DNA from 3 places in the Clostridium septicum genome. Region 1 is predicted to be linked to each of the others. Evidence: riboswitches for the same ligand, from Rfam matches in the RefSeq annotation. Region 1 holds a riboswitch; each other region holds the start of a gene.
The links. A riboswitch is a leader RNA that binds a small molecule or an ion and turns the genes downstream of it on or off. The one in region 1 is predicted to bind thiamine pyrophosphate.
Positions count from the first base shown of each region.

Region 2: linked by a shared signal. The riboswitch ahead of thiT (energy-coupled thiamine transporter ThiT) and the one ahead of thiW (energy coupling factor transporter S component ThiW) in region 1 are both predicted to bind thiamine pyrophosphate.
Region 3: linked by a shared signal. The riboswitch ahead of thiD (bifunctional hydroxymethylpyrimidine kinase/phosphomethylpyrimidine kinase) and the one ahead of thiW (energy coupling factor transporter S component ThiW) in region 1 are both predicted to bind thiamine pyrophosphate.

Region 1 covers NZ_CP023671.1:2,362,363-2,368,307, forward strand. The annotation lists gene CP523_RS10840 (YetF domain-containing protein) at 1-430, opposite strand, end outside; gene CP523_RS10845 (nucleoside kinase) at 626-2,281, shown strand; gene sdaAB (L-serine ammonia-lyase, iron-sulfur-dependent subunit beta) at 2,412-3,092, shown strand; gene sdaAA (L-serine ammonia-lyase, iron-sulfur-dependent, subunit alpha) at 3,094-3,972, shown strand; TPP riboswitch at 3,996-4,103, shown strand; gene thiW (energy coupling factor transporter S component ThiW) at 4,175-4,672, shown strand; gene CP523_RS10865 (hydroxyethylthiazole kinase) at 4,763-5,608, shown strand; gene CP523_RS10870 (hypothetical protein) at 5,893-5,945, shown strand, end outside.
Region 2 covers NZ_CP023671.1:1,883,260-1,889,204, forward strand. The annotation lists gene CP523_RS08340 (hypothetical protein) at 1-220, shown strand, start outside; gene CP523_RS08345 (YhfM domain-containing protein) at 352-1,191, shown strand; gene CP523_RS08350 (Mrp/NBP35 family ATP-binding protein) at 1,206-2,045, shown strand; gene CP523_RS08355 (ferredoxin) at 2,110-2,298, shown strand; gene thiT (energy-coupled thiamine transporter ThiT) at 2,353-2,994, opposite strand; TPP riboswitch at 3,061-3,159, opposite strand; gene CP523_RS08365 (hypothetical protein) at 3,188-3,394, opposite strand; gene CP523_RS08370 (DegV family protein) at 3,503-4,345, opposite strand; gene CP523_RS08375 (PadR family transcriptional regulator) at 4,526-4,981, opposite strand; gene CP523_RS08380 (DegV family protein) at 4,983-5,828, opposite strand.
Region 3 covers NZ_CP023671.1:2,815,313-2,821,257, forward strand. The annotation lists gene CP523_RS12885 (ABC transporter ATP-binding protein) at 1-1,663, shown strand, start outside; TPP riboswitch at 1,893-1,995, shown strand; gene thiD (bifunctional hydroxymethylpyrimidine kinase/phosphomethylpyrimidine kinase) at 2,152-2,952, shown strand; gene thiM (hydroxyethylthiazole kinase) at 2,980-3,759, shown strand; gene tenA (thiaminase II) at 3,761-4,420, shown strand; gene thiE (thiamine phosphate synthase) at 4,445-5,056, shown strand; gene CP523_RS12915 (glycoside hydrolase family 32 protein) at 5,170-5,421, shown strand; gene CP523_RS12920 (MarR family winged helix-turn-helix transcriptional regulator) at 5,816-5,945, shown strand, end outside.

The DNA of each region.
Region 1 (5,945 bases):
AAAATGAAAGTTGACCATTATTTTCCAATATAGCATACTCTATTTCGCTAAGATCAAAATATCCTGCTAGTCTTAGTTCTTCCATAAGCTCATCAAGATTAATTTGTTGTTTTTTTAATGCAGAAAAATTTACTTTTCCACGACAAATTAAAATACTTGGTTCACCTTCTATTATCTTTCTAGCTAATTGACTTTTAAGCTGTAATTGGGTTAATAAAGTTTTTACAAATAATAAAGTGATTATTGGTATAACACCTAAAATTAAGGGTAATCTGGTATCTTGCATTGGTAATGCTGCTAAATCTGAAATCATAATTGTTATTACAAATTCATATGGTTGTAGCTCACCAATTTGTCTTTTTCCCATAAGCCTCATGACAAATACTACTAATGCATAAAGTATAATAGTTCTTATAAGTACTATAAACATTTTACCAATCACCTCTCTAAAGTAGTATTTCATAGGATTTGTATTTTTATTCTAAAAATTATGGTTATAATAGATTTAGGAAAAAGAGTTTTTAATTAAGTTGTTTGATTTGGTTACTTTTTTCAAATCGTAGTATAATATACATAAAGATTGATTTTTTATATGTAGAAATGTATTAAATCTGGAGGGATTTAAATGAGAATTTTTAAAATTTATTATGAAAATAAAATCTTAGAAGTAGGAGAAGAAACTACTTTTAAGGATTTTTTAGAGTCGAAATTAAAGTTAGATTATCATGATATAGCTTTATGCAGATTAAATGGCAATTATCATGAGTTAAGTAAGAATATAGAGGAAAGTGGTAATTTAGAAATATTAAAATTTGATAGTGTTATAGGAATGAAAATATATTCAAGAACACTTCAATTTATATTTATTAAAGCTGCTTTAGATTTGTTTGGAAATTCAAGAATAACAATTGAGCATAGTATAAATAAAGGATTATTTGGAGAAATTCACAAAGAAGAAGTTTTAAGTAAAGATGATATTTTAAAGATTAAGAATAGGATGATTGAAATAATAAAAAGTGATATTCCTATAAAGAAAGTAAAGATTAAAAAAGAGAAAGCAATAGAAATATTTAAAAACTATGGAATGGAAGATAAAGTTTTATTGTTAAATTATGTTAATTTTGAAACAGTAAATTTATATAATTTAGATGGAAGATATGATTATTTCTATGGTCAAATGGCATATTCTACAGGGATAGTTAAGGCTTTTGATTTAATGTATTATGATCCAGGTTTTATTTTAAGAACCCCTGAAGAAAAAAACTTAAATGAGTTACCACCATATAAAGAAAATAAAAAGTTAGCTCAAATATTTCTAGAAACAGAAAGATGGCTTGATATATTAGAAGTGGGTGAAGTAGGTTCTTTAAATAAAAAAGTAGATAGTAGTGAAGTTAAAGACCTTATAATGATATCAGAAGCTTTACATGAGAAAAAAATAGCTAATATAGCAGATATGATAACTAATAAGAAGGAAACTAAAGTTGTTCTTATAGCAGGTCCAAGTTCATCTGGAAAAACAACATTTGCAAATAGATTAGGAATTCAATTAAGAGTAAATGGCTATATACCAATACCTATATCTTTAGATGATTACTTTGTAAATAGAGAAGAAACTCCTTTAGATGAAAATGGGGAGCCTGATTTTGAAAGCATATATTCTTTAGATTTAGAATTATTTAATAAAGATTTAAATAAATTACTTCATGGAGAAGAGGTAGAGATTCCATCATATAATTTTAAAAAGGGTAAAAGAGAATGGGTAAATAATAAATTAAAGTTACCTCAAAATGGCATAATAGTAATAGAAGGAATACACGGACTAAATCCAATACTTACTAAATCTATTGAAGATAAAAATAAATTTAAAATTTATATATCAGCATTAACACAATTAAATTTAGATAATCATAATAGAATTGCAACTACTGATATAAGAAGAATTAGAAGAATGGTTAGAGATTATTTATCAAGAGGATATGGGGCAGAAGAAACATTAAAAATGTGGCCTTCAATAAAGAGAGGAGAAGAAAAAAATATATTTGTTTATCAAGAAGAAGCAGATGTAATGTTTAATTCAACTCTAGTTTATGAATTATGTGTACTAAAAAAATATGCCTTAGAAGAGCTTGAAAAAATAAAGCCAGAAAGTCCTGTATATATACAAGCAACTAGATTAAAAGCATTTTTAGGATTTTTCAAAGAAATAGAAAAAGAATCTGTTCCTGAAAACAGTATTTTAAGAGAGTTTATAGGGGGAAGTATTTTCTATAAATATTAATTATGAAATTCTTGTAAGATACAAAAAAATTTCGTAAACTTAATAATATAAATTATTATTTGAAAACTAATTTTCAATAATATTATTACGATTTTAGATAGTTAAACTACTTATGATAAGGAGAAATATTATGAAAGATGTTGGTGTATTTGATATAATGGGGCCAATAATGATAGGTCCATCTTCCTCTCATACTGCAGGAGCAGCAAGGCTTGGAAAAGTTGCTAGAGCTGTATCAGAAGGTGATATAAAAGAAGTTAGATTTTTGTTACATGGCTCTTTTGGAAAGACGTACAAAGGACATGGAACGGATAGAGCTTTAGTAGCTGGAATATTAGGAATGGAACCTTCTGATATTAGGTTAAGAGATGCGATTGAAATTGCAGAAAAGCAAGGGATAAAAGTAAGCTTTGAAGAAGCTGATTTAGGAGATGCTCATCCCAATACAGTTAAGATATTAATTAAAGGAAAAAAAGAAGAGAAATATGAAATAATAGGATCATCAATAGGTGGAGGAAGCATTCAAATATCAGAGGTAAATGGAAATAATGTTGAATTCACAGGTGCTTATCCCACATTAATAATATCTCATATGGATATACCAGGTGCAGTATCCAAAGTTACAGCAATTCTTTATAAAGATGATATAAATATAGCATTTATGAAGGTTTTTAGAAGTCAAAAAGGAAAAGAAGCTACTATGGTTTTTGAGGTTGATCATTCAATGCCAAAGGAAATGATAGAAGAAATAAAAAAGATAGATTCAATAAAAAAAGTAATAATGATTAATCCGGCAAAGGATGGTGAATGATATGTTTGCAAGATCAGGAGAAGAATTATTAGAAATTTGCAATAATGAAAATATAAATTTAAGTGAGTATGCTATAAGATTTGAAATGGAGAATAATGAATTATCAAGAGATGAAGTTTATGAAAAGATGAGAAAAAATCTTGAGGTAATGAAAGTTGGAGCTATGGAAGGCAGAGAAAAGGCTGTTTATTCTGTAAGTGGACTTATAGGAGGAGATGCATATAAGCTGCAAAAGTACTTAGAAAGTGGTAAGTCTTTAACAGGGGATACAATGATAATGGCTATGGCTATGGCTTTATCATCTTCAGAGGTTAATGCTTCTATGGGGAAAATTGTGGCATGTCCAACAGCAGGATCTTGCGGAATAGTTCCATCGGTTATCTTATCAGCAGGAGAGAAATTAGGGAAAAATGATAAAGAACTTATAGAGGCATTGTTTGCAGCATCAGCAGTTGGGATGATTATAGGGATGAATGCAACACTTGCCGGCGCAGAAGGTGGATGTCAAGCAGAATGTGGCTCAGCAGCAGCAATGGCATCAGCAGCAGTAGTTGAAATGATGGGAGGAACTCCTAAAATGGCATTAGATGCAGGGGCAATTGTTCTTAAAAATGTTTTAGGTTTAGTTTGTGATCCAGTTGCTGGACTTGTTGAAATACCATGTGCTAAGAGAAATTCATCAGGAGCAATAAGTGCTTTATGTACAGCGGATTTGGTTATGGCGGGAGTTGAATCAAAAATTCCATTTGATGATACTGTATCGGCTATGTATAAAGTTGGAAAGAGTTTACCAGCTGCTTTAAGAGAAACAGCTCTTGGTGGAGTGGCTATTACTAAAGCTGGACTTGAACTTAAAAAGAAAGTATTTGGAGAAAAGTAGAGGTTAAAATTAAATTAAAGTTTATTTAGAGCTAGGGGAGCTATGTTTTAGCTGAGATTGAAAATAAAATTTTCTAAACCCTTGAACCTGATATGGCTAGAACCATCGTAGGAAAGCACTAATAATTTATATATTATTATGTTTAATTAAGGTATAGCTATGGCTATACCTTTTTTATTAATTTAGAATTAAAGGAGAAAAAATGAACAAAGAAAAAATTTCAACAAAAAAACTGGCATTAAGTGGTATATTAGTAGCTATATCTACTATATTAGGTACATTTTCAATACCATTTTTAGGAGCTAAAATATCACCAGTACAACATTTTATTAATGTATTATCAGCAGTTACTATAGGACAGGTTTATGGAGTAGGAACTGCATTTGTAACATCATTATTAAGAAATATATTGGGGACAGGTAGTTTACTTGCATTTCCAGGAAGTATGATAGGGGCATTTTTAGATGGATTCATATATAGTAAATTTAATAAAGTAGAAGGTGCTTTAATAGGAGAAATCATAGGAACTGGAATACTAGGAGCTATAGTAGCATTTCCAATAGCATCTATAATTTTAGGAAAGGATGTAGCGTTGTTTTTCTATGTAGTTCCTTTTTCATTAAGCTCTTTATTTGGTGGGATAATAGCATATATTTTAATTAAAATACATAGCGTAAGAATTTTATTAAAAAAAAATTAGACAAGCATATAAAGTTTTAACATATCTAAGTACATTAGAATATTATAAAATAAACTTAATATTTGTTCCTATTTTAGAGAGGGAAAAAATATGCAAATTAATATAGAGGCTTTAACCGATATTTTAGACATTCAAAAGGATAGCAAACCTCTTATACATTGTATTTCTAATTTGGTTACTATAAATGACTTAGTACAAAGTATTTTATGTTACAGCGGTAAGCCTATAATAGCTCAGGGAATAGAAGAAGTTAATGAAATAGCTTGCAATTCTAAAGGATTGTTATTAAATTTGGGAACATTAGATAGTAATAGGGTAGAAGCAATGGAAAAATCACTAAAGGCAGTAAGAAAGAAAAATATTCCAGTATTATTAGATATAGATGGAATAGACATGTCTTTTTTTAGACAAGATACAGCTTTAAGGTTTTTAACAAGATACAATATAAATATAGTAAAGGGAAAACTCTCAGAATTTAAGAGGTTAGTTGATAGTGAAAGTAATATAAATAATATTGATTCCATTGACATAACAATAAAGGGAAATTGTGAAATAAGATCAGAAATAAAAAATGTGGCAAGAAAATTTAGAAATATAGTGGTGGTAGTAGATAAAGAGTATTATGTAACAGATGGATTTAGTGAATTTTTTATAATGAATGGAGATGTAATATTTGAAAAAATATATAGTATTAATACTATATTTAGCGGATTAATTGCTACTGGCATGGCGGTAACTTCTACAAAGGCAGAAATGATAAAAGCGATTTTAGTAGCAATTGTAACTATAGGTGTATGCCAGGAGTTAGTATTGCAAAAGAAAAAGGAAAGCGATGGATTAATTATTTTAAAACAACACTTATTTGATGAGATATTTAATATAAAAAAGGAAGATTTAAAGAAAATGGGAAATATAATATATGAGTTTAAAAGATAAAAAAATTTATTTAATTTTTTAGAAGTAAGTGATGCTAAAAAGTATCACTTACTTTTTTGTAAAATAAATTTAATAAAATTAGTATATTGTAATAATACTTACAGATATATGTATTATTACAATATACTAGTTGTAATTCAATTAAATTGAAGTAATAGAGAATTTCGAATGTTTATTTTATGTTTTTATAAGTTCATCTATTAATATGATAAATCACAAAAAAATTAATACACATATTATATAGTATAACGAATATATCAAATTAAGTAGGGGATGAGAGAGTATTGAAAACTAAAGATGAGAAGAAGCAAGAGAAATCTATTATTTATAAAGAGAT
Region 2 (5,945 bases), 480 kb from region 1:
GGATGTTAAAAATAGAAAATGTAAAGTATATGATGAGTATGGTGTTAAGTGGCATGTATTAGAATATAAAATGCCATATGATAATAAGTACAAAAATATATGTTATTTCAAAGAATACTCTAAGGGAAAGATTCTTATAATAAGTTTTCATTTTGATGAAAGCCAGTATAAACCAAGTATAAAAGTTGCTTTTGATGAAGTAGCTAAAGGATTTAGATAGTTTATAATAAGATTTGCCATTAAACAATTAAAGTATTATAATTTAGTTATAATTAGGAGAAGTTTAAACTTCTCCTAATTACTTATAAAGAATAAAAATACATAATAAAATCTTTAAAAAAGGAGATTACTATTTTGAATAGAAAAATATCGGTATGTATATTATTGATTATATTAATTAGTTTAAACTTCGTTGGTTGCGACTCTATAGATAATTTAAAGACAAAGTTTGGGGGGAAAAATGAGTATTTTGAGTATTTGAATACGGCTAAAAGTGATAAGATAAGTATTCAAAGTATCAGAGATCCAGGATTTAAGTTTATAGTAACCGATCCTAAGGCTATAAAGGATATGTATGAACTTTTATCTAGTGCTAAAATAGCTGATAAAAAGGCTGAGTTAGACCCAGATTATATTTTTGAGATAAATGTTGGTGATGAGGTAAAAAAATTCTATTATGTAGTGGGAGCATATGAAGGAAATTTTTATGATGGAAATACTAATTTTACAGTTTCAAAGAGGTTGGATGAAGGTATAATACAGAATTTATCAATAATAAGAAAGCCTAGAGATTTTGAATATGTATATTATAGATCAATTCTAGACGTTTTAGAAATGAAAAAATCTGGATTAAATAATGGAGAGTATAAAATAGGCATAAATATTCAAGGTGATATTGATTGTCTAAAATATGTATTTTCAACTGATTTGAAAGATTTTTTAAAAAATGCAAGAAAAATAAATCCAAATGTAGATTTAGTAAAAAATAATTCTAATGAATTTGATGTAGTTATTACTATAAAGAATAGAGGTTATAATAATACTACATATAAAACTAATATAACATTTGAAAATAAAAAGGATAAAATAAAAGAAGAGTTTTATGTAATGGCAACTAATGAATTTAAAGAGTGGGCTATTGATATTTATGAAGAAGAAAATTTACCTAAAGCTATAAAAGCAGAATGGTAAGAGGAGGAGAAAAAATGGGAAATTGTTCAACATGCCCTAGTAAGGACAAATGTACTTCAAAGACAAATGGTGAACCATCATGTGGAAAGGTGACACCTAATTATGGAATAATAAAAAATATAATTGGAGTAATTAGCGGTAAAGGTGGAGTTGGTAAATCAACAGTAACAGGTATATTAGCAAGTACTTTAAGAAAAAAAGGTTATAATGTAGGTGTATTAGATGCTGATATAACAGGTCCATCAATGCCAAGATTTTTTGGTATAAATGAAAAAAGAGCTATGATGCAACCAATAGGAGAGACAGGTGTAAAATATTTTCCTGTAAAAACTGAAAGTGGAATAGAGGTTATGTCAGTTAATCTTTTAATTCCAAATGAGGATGATCCAGTAATTTGGAGAGGTCCAATGGCTACTGGAGTATTATCACAATTATTTACAGATACAAACTGGGGAGAGTTAGATTACTTATTAATTGATATGCCACCAGGAACTTCAGATATAACACTAACTATAATGCAAAGTTTTCCTTTAACAGAACTAATAATAGTATCAACACCTCAAGATATGGTTTCTATGATAGTTAAAAAAGGAATTGTAATGGCCAATAAAATGGGTGTTCCTGTAAGAGGAGTAATAGAAAATATGGCATATATTACTTGTCCAGGATGTGATACAAAGATTAAAGTATTTAGTAAAAAATCAGCAGAAGAACATGCGGAGTATTTAGAATTACCTTTATTAGGAGAGCTTCCTATAAATCTAGATCTAACTGAAGCTTTAGAACAAGGAAAAGCTGAAGAATATGTAAGAAATAATGATTTATATTCATTAATATTTGAAGGTCTATATTAAAATACATAACTCCTTTCTAATTAGGGAATATTAATACTGAATTAATTTAGAAAGGAAGAGAGTTATGAAAGCAAAAGTAGATAAAGATACGTGTATAGGATGTGGATTATGTCCATCAATATGCCCTGAAGTATTTGAAATGGATGATGATGGAAAAGCTGTGGCAAAGGTTGCAGACGTTCCAGATTCAAATGTAGATGAAGCTAAGGATGCTGAATCAAGCTGTCCAGTAAGTGCAATTATAGTAGATTAGAAAAAAAGTTCTACCTTAAATTATTTAAGGTAGAACTTTTTTATTTATAAAATTTTAATTTAAACTTTGAGATTTATTAGATATATTATTTATAATCCTGTTAAAAGGTAGCAAGGAAATAATGATTAAACAAATTACTAGCTCACCGCCAACAGCAAATCCATTAACAGCTAAAGAGTATATAGCAGGTGACCATCCAGCAGGTGCAAACTCTCCAAAGAAAACATATCCAGATATAAAATGGAATACAAACTTTAAAGACATTCCTACTGTAGTTCCAAGCATTCTATTATTTTTAAAATATCCAGCAAATCCTACAGCCATATATGGAAGTGGATAGTCAAATAAAACTTGGATAGGATGAAGTATATAAGGATTTAATATTAAACTTATAATACCGAATAAAAATCCTGTTAATAATCCTATTTGAGGTCCATACATATAAGCAATTAATATTATAGGAACCATGCTACCTAGAGAAATACTTCCGCCTCCATTTGGAAGAACATATAGTTTAATCATGTTCAAAATAGTAGCAAGAGCAAGATCAATACCTATTCTAGTCATTATTTTAGCATTTAATTTAATGTTTTTAAATTTAATTATTGCTAATAAAAGCAGGACACCACCAATAATTGTTATAAGTGATAAAGGATTGTCCATTAATGTTGAAAAACTTTCTTTTAAATTTGACATAAAAAAATACCTCCTTATATTAATGCTAGGAGATATAAGATAAAAAATACACAAATGGTATTTATAAATATCATATATTAGCTTCCCTACGCTGGTATTATCCAGATCAGGTAAAGGGTTAATGTAATAAACATCTCTCAGCCAAAGGCACCCCTAGCATTTGTTAAATATAGGTTATATTTTAAAGTTTTTTCTAAAAAAAGTCAACTATATTATCTTTGTAAATTTTACCAGCATGATTATTGCAGTAACCAAAACTTCCAGATTGGCAAGATACATTAATATTACTACCTATTAAATTATAATTTCCAACTTCTGATAAGGGAAGTTTTATTATAGTATCATCTTCTAAGCAAACAAAGGCTTCAGTACTACTATAATCTATAATTTTACCTTTCAAAACTAACACCACCTAATTTTATTAATAATATTAGTTTGTTCAAAAGAGGTAATAATAATTCAAAAAAATACTGAACAAATATAATTATTTATTCAGTATTTATTAAATCTAAATTTTTTGAATAGCTAATCCAACCATACCTGGACCTGAATGAACAGCAACCATTGCCCCAACTGGCATAATTCCCATAAAGTTAACGTTATCTAATGATTTTATGGATTCTGAAAAAGCTAATACTTCATCCATACAGCCACCTTCAAGAACCCAAACATTGCATTTAGATTCATTAAGATGAGATTGTAAAATCTCAATCATCTTAGATAAAGATTGTTTTCTTCCTCTTACTTTATTAGAAGCGTAATATACACCATTATCGTCTACTGTTATAATTGGTTTTAAATGAAGAAACTGTCCTATAGTTCCAGCTAGTCTACCAATTCTTCCACCTTTTTTTAAATATTCTAATGTATTTAAAGTAAAATATCCTGTTATATTTTCACGGATTTTAGGTAATTCCTTTATTATATCTTCAAATGATTGTCCATTTTTCACTAATCGTGAAGCTTCAAGAACTAAAACACCCTGAGGAAAACCTATTATTTTACTATCATATACATATGATATAAGATTTGGATGTTCTTCTAATGCTAATCTGAAAGCATTAAATGTTCCAGATAATCCACTAGAAACTGAAATAGCTATAACATGAGTATAACCCTCATCCTCTAATTTTTTTAAAACCTTTTCAGAGGTTTTAGGACTAGGTAGAGATGTTGTAGGGATTTCTATAGGAAGCTTTTTATAAACTTCTTCTGGAGTTATTGTTATTTTATCCTCAAATTCTTCATTTGAATAGATAATCCTTAGAGGAAATAAATGTATATTATTTTCTTTTAATATTTCTATTGATAAATCAGATGCACTATCAGTTAAAATTGCTATTTTTTGCATATGTATTTATGGCCCCCTTTCTAATTATATTAATTATATATCATAGTTGATAACTATATCAATATTGATATAGTTAAATTTAAAATAAATTTAATTTTAAGTTTATATTTTTATTATCTGTAAAATTTATTTTATAATAAGGTGTAATTATTGGATTAAAAAAAGCGCCAAAAAAGACGCTTATAAATATAAATCCTTATAAATTATTTTAAAAACTTTAAGTGATTCTTCAATTTTAGGTTTTAATAATGATTTTCTATGATTGTATTCTTCTAGTCCTTTTGGTGTTAGGGAATAAAATTTCTGAAATTTTTTATGAGGATCATCCCACTTACCTATGACATATCCTTCTTTTTCTAATTTTTTTAATAAAGGATATATTCCCCCAGTACTAGGAACCCAGAGTCCTTTGGTATTCTCTCCTATTTTATGAGCTATTTCGTTTCCATTAATAGGTCCTAAAGTTAAAATGTGAAGAACATAGATAGGTAACAAGCCTTTAGTAAAAACTTGACCTACAGATTCTTTTTCTTTCTGAATTTTTTTTAACTCAGCTAATTTTCTTTTATATTCTTCGTGAATTCTTTGTTCTTCTGCTTTAATATCTTCAATATTACTAAAGCTAAGATTATTCATATTAATTTACCTTTTGAATAGCTAATCCTATTAAGCCTGGTCCCGCATGAACACCAAGAGCTGGACTAATTTCAGAAATCCCAACATTTAAAATATTATCTAATTTAAGTAGTGTTTCTAAGTAGCTTTTAGCAGTTTTAAGAGCGCCACCTTGAAGAACCCAAACATTACACTTGCTTTTTTCTAATTCTTTTTTTAGGATATCTGTAAGCTTTGTTAGAGCTTGCTTATGTCCTCTTGCTTTACAAACAGTATAATATACACCATTTTCATCTACAGTTATAATAGGTTTTAAATTAAGAATTTCACCTATAGTTCCTGCTACCCTACCAATTCTTCCACCTTTTTTTAAATACTCTAATGTATCTATAGTAAAATAGCCTGTTATATTAGAATGAATTTTAGGTAATACCTCTGTAATTTCTTCGAAGGATTTTCCTTCTTCTATTAATTTGGCTGTTTCTAGTACTAATAGTCCTTCTGGAAAAGCTAATATTTTACTATCATATACATGAGAAGTTAGTTTTGGATGATCTTCTAGAGCCAGTCTTATGGCGTTAAATGTTCCAGATAATCCACTGGATATAGTAATTGCTATAACATGAGTATATCCATCATTTTCTAAACCATCTAATATATTATGAATTGTTTCTGCACTAGGTAAAGAAGTTTTTGGAACTTCATTTTTCAAATTATTATAAACTTCTTCAGCACTTATATCTATTTTATCTTGAAATTCTTTATCAGAATAAATAAGTTTTAAAGGTAATAATTTTATATTTTTTTCTTTCATAGTTTCAAGTGATAAATCACAAGCACTATCTGTTAGTATTGCTATTTTTTGCACGTATATCCCTCCTAATAATTTCCGTTTAATATTAATTATATTATAGCATACCAAATTATTATATCAATAGTGATAAGGTTAAAAGTAATCACTATTGATATAGTTTGTAGTATATAC
Region 3 (5,945 bases), 450 kb from region 1:
TAAGATTTTAGGTAAGGCAACAAATAAGATTTTTGATGGACTTATGACAAAGCTTACAGGAGTTTCTGGAGCTGGTATAGATTTTACTTATATAGGTAAAGTTCTATTATTCTTACTTGTATTATATTTAATAAGTGCTTTATTTTCATTTATACAAGGGTTTGTAATGTCAGGAATTTCTCAAAAAGTATCTTATAATTTAAGAAAAGAAATTTCAGAGAAAATTAATCGTATGCCTCTTAAATATTTTGATACTAAAACACATGGTGAAGTATTATCAAGAGTTACAAATGATGTAGATAGTGTAAGTCAAAACTTAAACCAAAGTATGACTCAAGTTATTACATCAATTACCACTTTAATTGGGATACTTATAATGATGTTTTCTATTAGTTGGATAATGACAATTGCAGCACTATTAATATTGCCTATATCCATGATATTTATATCAATAGTAGTAAAAAAATCACAAAAGTATTTTAAATCACAACAAGAGTATTTAGGTCATGTAAATGGTCAAGTTGAAGAAGTATATGGTGGTCACAATATAGTAAAAGCATTTAATGGTGAAGAAGATGCTATAGAAGAGTTTGATAGATTAAATAGTACTTTATATAATTCAGCATGGAAGTCACAATTTTTATCAGGAATGATGATGCCTGTAATGACTTTTATAGGAAATCTAGGTTATGTAATGGTATCTATTCTTGGTGGATGGCTTGCTATTAAGAAAACAATAGGAGTTGGAGATATTCTTTCATTTATTCAATATGTAAGAAGTTTTACACAACCAATTGCTCAAACTGCTCAAGTAGCTAATTTATTACAATCAACAGCAGCTGCAGCTGAAAGAGTATTTGAATTTTTAGAAGAAGAAGAAGAAGATCAGTTTGCAGAAAATCCAGTTAATATCGAAAATATTAACGGTCAAGTTACATTTGAAAATGTTAGTTTTGGATATAATCCAGAAAAGACAATAATAAATAATTTTAATGCTAAAATAAAGCCAGGACAAAAGGTTGCAATAGTAGGTCCTACAGGAGCAGGAAAAACTACGATTGTAAAACTACTAATGCGTTTTTATGATGTAAATAGTGGAGAAATTCTTATAGATGGTCATAATATAAAGGATTTTAATAGAGATGATTTAAGAAACCTATTTGGTATGGTTCTTCAAGATACTTGGTTATTTAATGGCTCAATTATGGAAAATATAAGATATGGAAAACTAGGTTCAACAGATGAAGAAGTTATTAAAGCAGCTAAAGCAGCTCATGTTGATCATTTTGTAAAAACACTTCCAGATGGATATAATATGGAATTAAATGAAGAAGCTAATAATGTATCACAAGGTCAAAAGCAGTTATTAACAATAGCTCGTGCTATTTTATCAGATCCAAAAATATTGATTCTTGATGAAGCAACAAGTTCAGTAGATACTCGTACTGAAGTTTTAATTCAAAAAGCAATGGAAAACCTTATGGAAGGTAGAACAAGTTTTATAATAGCACATAGATTATCAACTATTAGAGAAGCAGATTTAATTTTAGTAATGAAAGATGGAGATATTATAGAACAAGGAACTCATGAAGAATTGCTAAAAGCAAATGGATTCTATGCAACTCTTTATAATAGCCAATTTGAAAATTCAGAAGCATCATAAAGAGTATTTAACTTAATGAAAAGTAGATTTACTAAAAAGTAAGTCTACTTTTTTATTATTTATAAATTTATATCAATATTCAAATTATGGATAACTTAAGAGTGATTTTAACACTAAATATGCTTATACAGAAAATAATAAAGGTGTATTAGTTAGTTTATTTAGATTTTAAAATTTAGAATAATGTTGACAAGGTAATTTATAGTAATATAATAAAGGTATAAAATAGAATAACTGCTAGGGGTGCCTAATGGCTGAGAGATAGTTTATAACTATTAACCCTTATACCTGATCTGGATAATACCAGCGTAGGAAAGCTATTAAATATTAAAAAATAATTAGTACAATATTTATAAACTGAACTATACAGCTATATTCCAGATAGGAATATAGCTGTTTTTATTTAAACAAATAGATAATTTCTAGTATGTAATTAATAGAAAAATATTAATTATATGCTTTTAATTAGTAAAGAAGGAGAAAACAAAATGAGAGATTATAGAATTTCAACCTTAACAATAGCAGGATCAGACTCATCAGGAGGAGCGGGGGTACAAGCTGATTTAAAAACATTTAGTGCTATAGGTACTTATGGAATGAGTGTAATAACGGCAATAACAGCTCAAAACACTCAAGGAGTATTTTTAGTAGAAGATTTAAGCAATGAAATAATAAAAAAACAAATAGAAGTAGTATTTGAAGATATAGAACCAAAGGCGGTAAAAATAGGGATGGTATCAAGTCCTGAAATAATACTTGGGATAGTGGAAATGTTAAAAAAATATAATCCTAAATATTTAGTAGTAGATCCAGTTATGATATCAAAAAGTGGATATTCATTATTAAAACCAGAAGCCAAGAAAAATTTAATAGAATATCTTTTACCAATGGCTTATGTGTTAACTCCAAATATAATGGAGGCAGAAGAGATATCAGGAGTAAAAATAAATAATTTGGAAGATATGAAAGAAGCAGGTAAAAAGATTCTAGAGATTGGATCAAAGTATGTACTTATGAAAGGTGGTCACTTAGATGGTGATGCTGTAGATGTACTTATAGGAGAAAATACTTTTGAAATTTATAAGAAAGAAAGGCTAAATAGAAAAAATACTCATGGAACAGGTTGTACATTATCATCAGCTATAACGTCATATTTAGCTTTAGGATATAGTATAGAAAAAGCTGTTGAATTAAGTAAACTATATATAACAGAAGCTATAAGATATAGTTTTGATATAGGTAATGGAGTTGGACCTGTAAATCATTTTTATAAGTTTCAATATAAATAATAACATTAAAAAAGGGGGATATTTAGAATGTATGAATTAATAAATAAGGTTAAAGAAATAAATCCATTAGTTTTACATTATACAAATGAAGTAACTATAAATGACTGTGCTAATATAACATTAGCAGTTGGAGCAAGCCCATTAATGAGTTATTCCTATGAAGAAGTAGAGGAAATTGTTAGTATAGCAAGTTCTATTGTTATAAATATAGGAACTATGAATTCAAATAGATTAGATTTGTTTGTACAAGCTGCTAAGGCTGCAAATAAATTTAATAAGCCAGTTGTATTAGATCCTGTAGGAGTTTTTGCAACAAAGACAAGAACGGAATTTACAAATAGATTATTAAACGAAATAAAATTTGATGTTATAAAAGGAAATGTTTCAGAGATTAAATATATAGGAGGATTCGACGTTAGAGGAAAAGGTGTTGATTCCTTTGATGATGGTGAAGATATAACAGAATTTATTAAAAAAGTAGCTAAGAAGCTTGAATGTGTTGTAGTTGCTACAGGAAAAGTTGACTTTATATCTGATGGAGAAAGAGTAGTAAAAATAGAAAATGGAACGGCTAAACTTAAATTTGTTACAGGAACAGGATGTATGACGGCTAGCTTAATAGGGAGTTTTTTAGGAGCATCAGATAATAAGTTAGATGCTACAGCTATGGGAGTACTTACTATGGCATTAAGTGGAGAACTAGCTGATAAAAATAATATTCCTATAGGAAGCTTTAAAACTGAATTAATGAATAAGGTTTATGAAATGAATGAAGAAAAGTTAAGTAAATATGGGAGGGTAAAATAAAATGAGCTTTACAGATTATTTATTTAAAGAAAATAAGAAACTTTGGGATGAAATTTTACAAAAGCCATTTGTTAAGGAAATGGGAGAAGGGACATTGGATAAAAATAAATTTAGAGATTATCTAATTCAAGACTATTTATACTTAAAAGAATATTCAAAAATATTTTGTATGGGTGTCATTAAAGCAACAACTATGGGAGAAATGAAATTTTATTATAATTCAATAAAGGGAACTATGGAGGATGAAACTGCTGTTCATATAAAATATTTAAAAGGCTTTGGAATGTCTCCAGAAGATACAGAAAAATGTGATGTTAAATTAGCAAATGAAAGTTATACAAGTTATATGAAAGGTATTGCACTAACAGGAAATTTAAAAGAAATTGCTATGGCTATTATGCCTTGTACTTGGAGTTATCAATATATAGGAAAATGTATGAAAGAAACATATAAGGATACTTTAGAAGGTAATTTCTATAAACCTTGGATAGATCTATATAATTCAAAGGAATTCCAAGATTTTACTAAAGAATGGATAGATTATATAAATGAAATATGTAAAGATGTAACAAGTGAGGATGAAAAGAAAAAGTTATTAGAAATATTCACAAAATCTACTATATATGAAATGAAATTTTGGGATATGGCTTATAATAATTAGTGTTAATGTTAGGAAGGGTATATAATGGAAAGTTTAAAATTATATTTAGTTACAGATGGTGACATTTTAGAAGGTAGAGATTTTTACAAATCTATAGAAGATGCTTTAAAGGGCGGAGTAACAATGCTTCAATTAAGAGAAAAGGACTGTTCAGGAAAGGAATTTTTAGAAAAAGCTATTAAACTTAGAGAGTTAACTAGAAATTATAATGTAAAATTTATAATAAATGATAGAGTTGATATAGCATTATTATGTGATGCAGATGGGGTTCATGTAGGACAAAGTGATATACCAGCTAGTGAAGTTAGAAAATTAATAGGAGATAATAAAATATTAGGGGTATCTGCAAGGACTTTAGAAGAGGCTAAAAAGGCTAAGGAACATGGAGCTGATTATTTAGGTGTAGGAGCTATGTTTGGAACTAATACAAAATTAGATGCTAAACATGTTTCAATAGATACTTTAAAAGAAATTAAAAGCAAAGTTAAGATACCAATAGTTGCAATTGGTGGCTTAAATCTAAATAATATTCAAGATATTAAAGAGTGTAAAATAGAAGGATATGCAGTTGTTTCAGCAATATTAGCCTCAAATGACATAAAGGCTGAATGTGAAAAGTGGATAAATAGAATATAACTTTAAAGTGTATGCCACTAAATAGATACTTCTAAAAATATAGTTAGTACTTCTTATTGTGCAACGCGTTTAAGATTGGTTCTGTATATTTGTTCTAATTATACCAGCTACTGTTGCAGCGGGCTTACTTATGGGGTTATTTTATAGTTCTTGGAGCAAGGACAAAAGACGATAAAAGTGCGTTACTTATATATAGGTCAGATAATTTATATAATTGGAAGCTATATAAAGAAATTGTTGCTAAAGATAGGAAATTTGGATATATGTGGGGATGTCCTGATTTGTTTAAATTAAATGGAGAAAATGTAATGATTTTTTCACCACAAGGATTAGGTGTAATAGATATAATTAAATGGGAACTATAGAGTGAAATTTGAAATAAAAGGAGGTTTAGACATGAAAGTCTAAACTTCCTTTTTATTTTAAAATAAGATTCTATGTATATAAATATAACCGAAACAAAAATTTTTATTCAAATTCAATAGGTTTTTATACTTTTACTACTTCATTGATAGATAGAGAAACAGGTAATAAAATGTTAGGATATAAACAACAAGAATAGGTTTTATATATGTATCAACTTATCATGATGGTGGCTAAATAAAATAATGAAGCCAGTAGAACTTTTAAATTCTATCTTTCTTAAAGATAATTATTATTAAATAGTATTGACTTTAAAGAAATAAAGTATTATATTAAATACATAATAAATAGTTAGAAAACTAACTATTATATTTCTAACTAATTCAGAGGTGTGTTATGAAAGAAACAAAAATATTAAATGATATAGGAATGGTATATCATTGGATGAGAAAGATTCTTAAAGATTGTGATACAAGTGGTTTAAATTTACCTTTAAATAAAACACAAGAAAGGGTAATTGTTATGA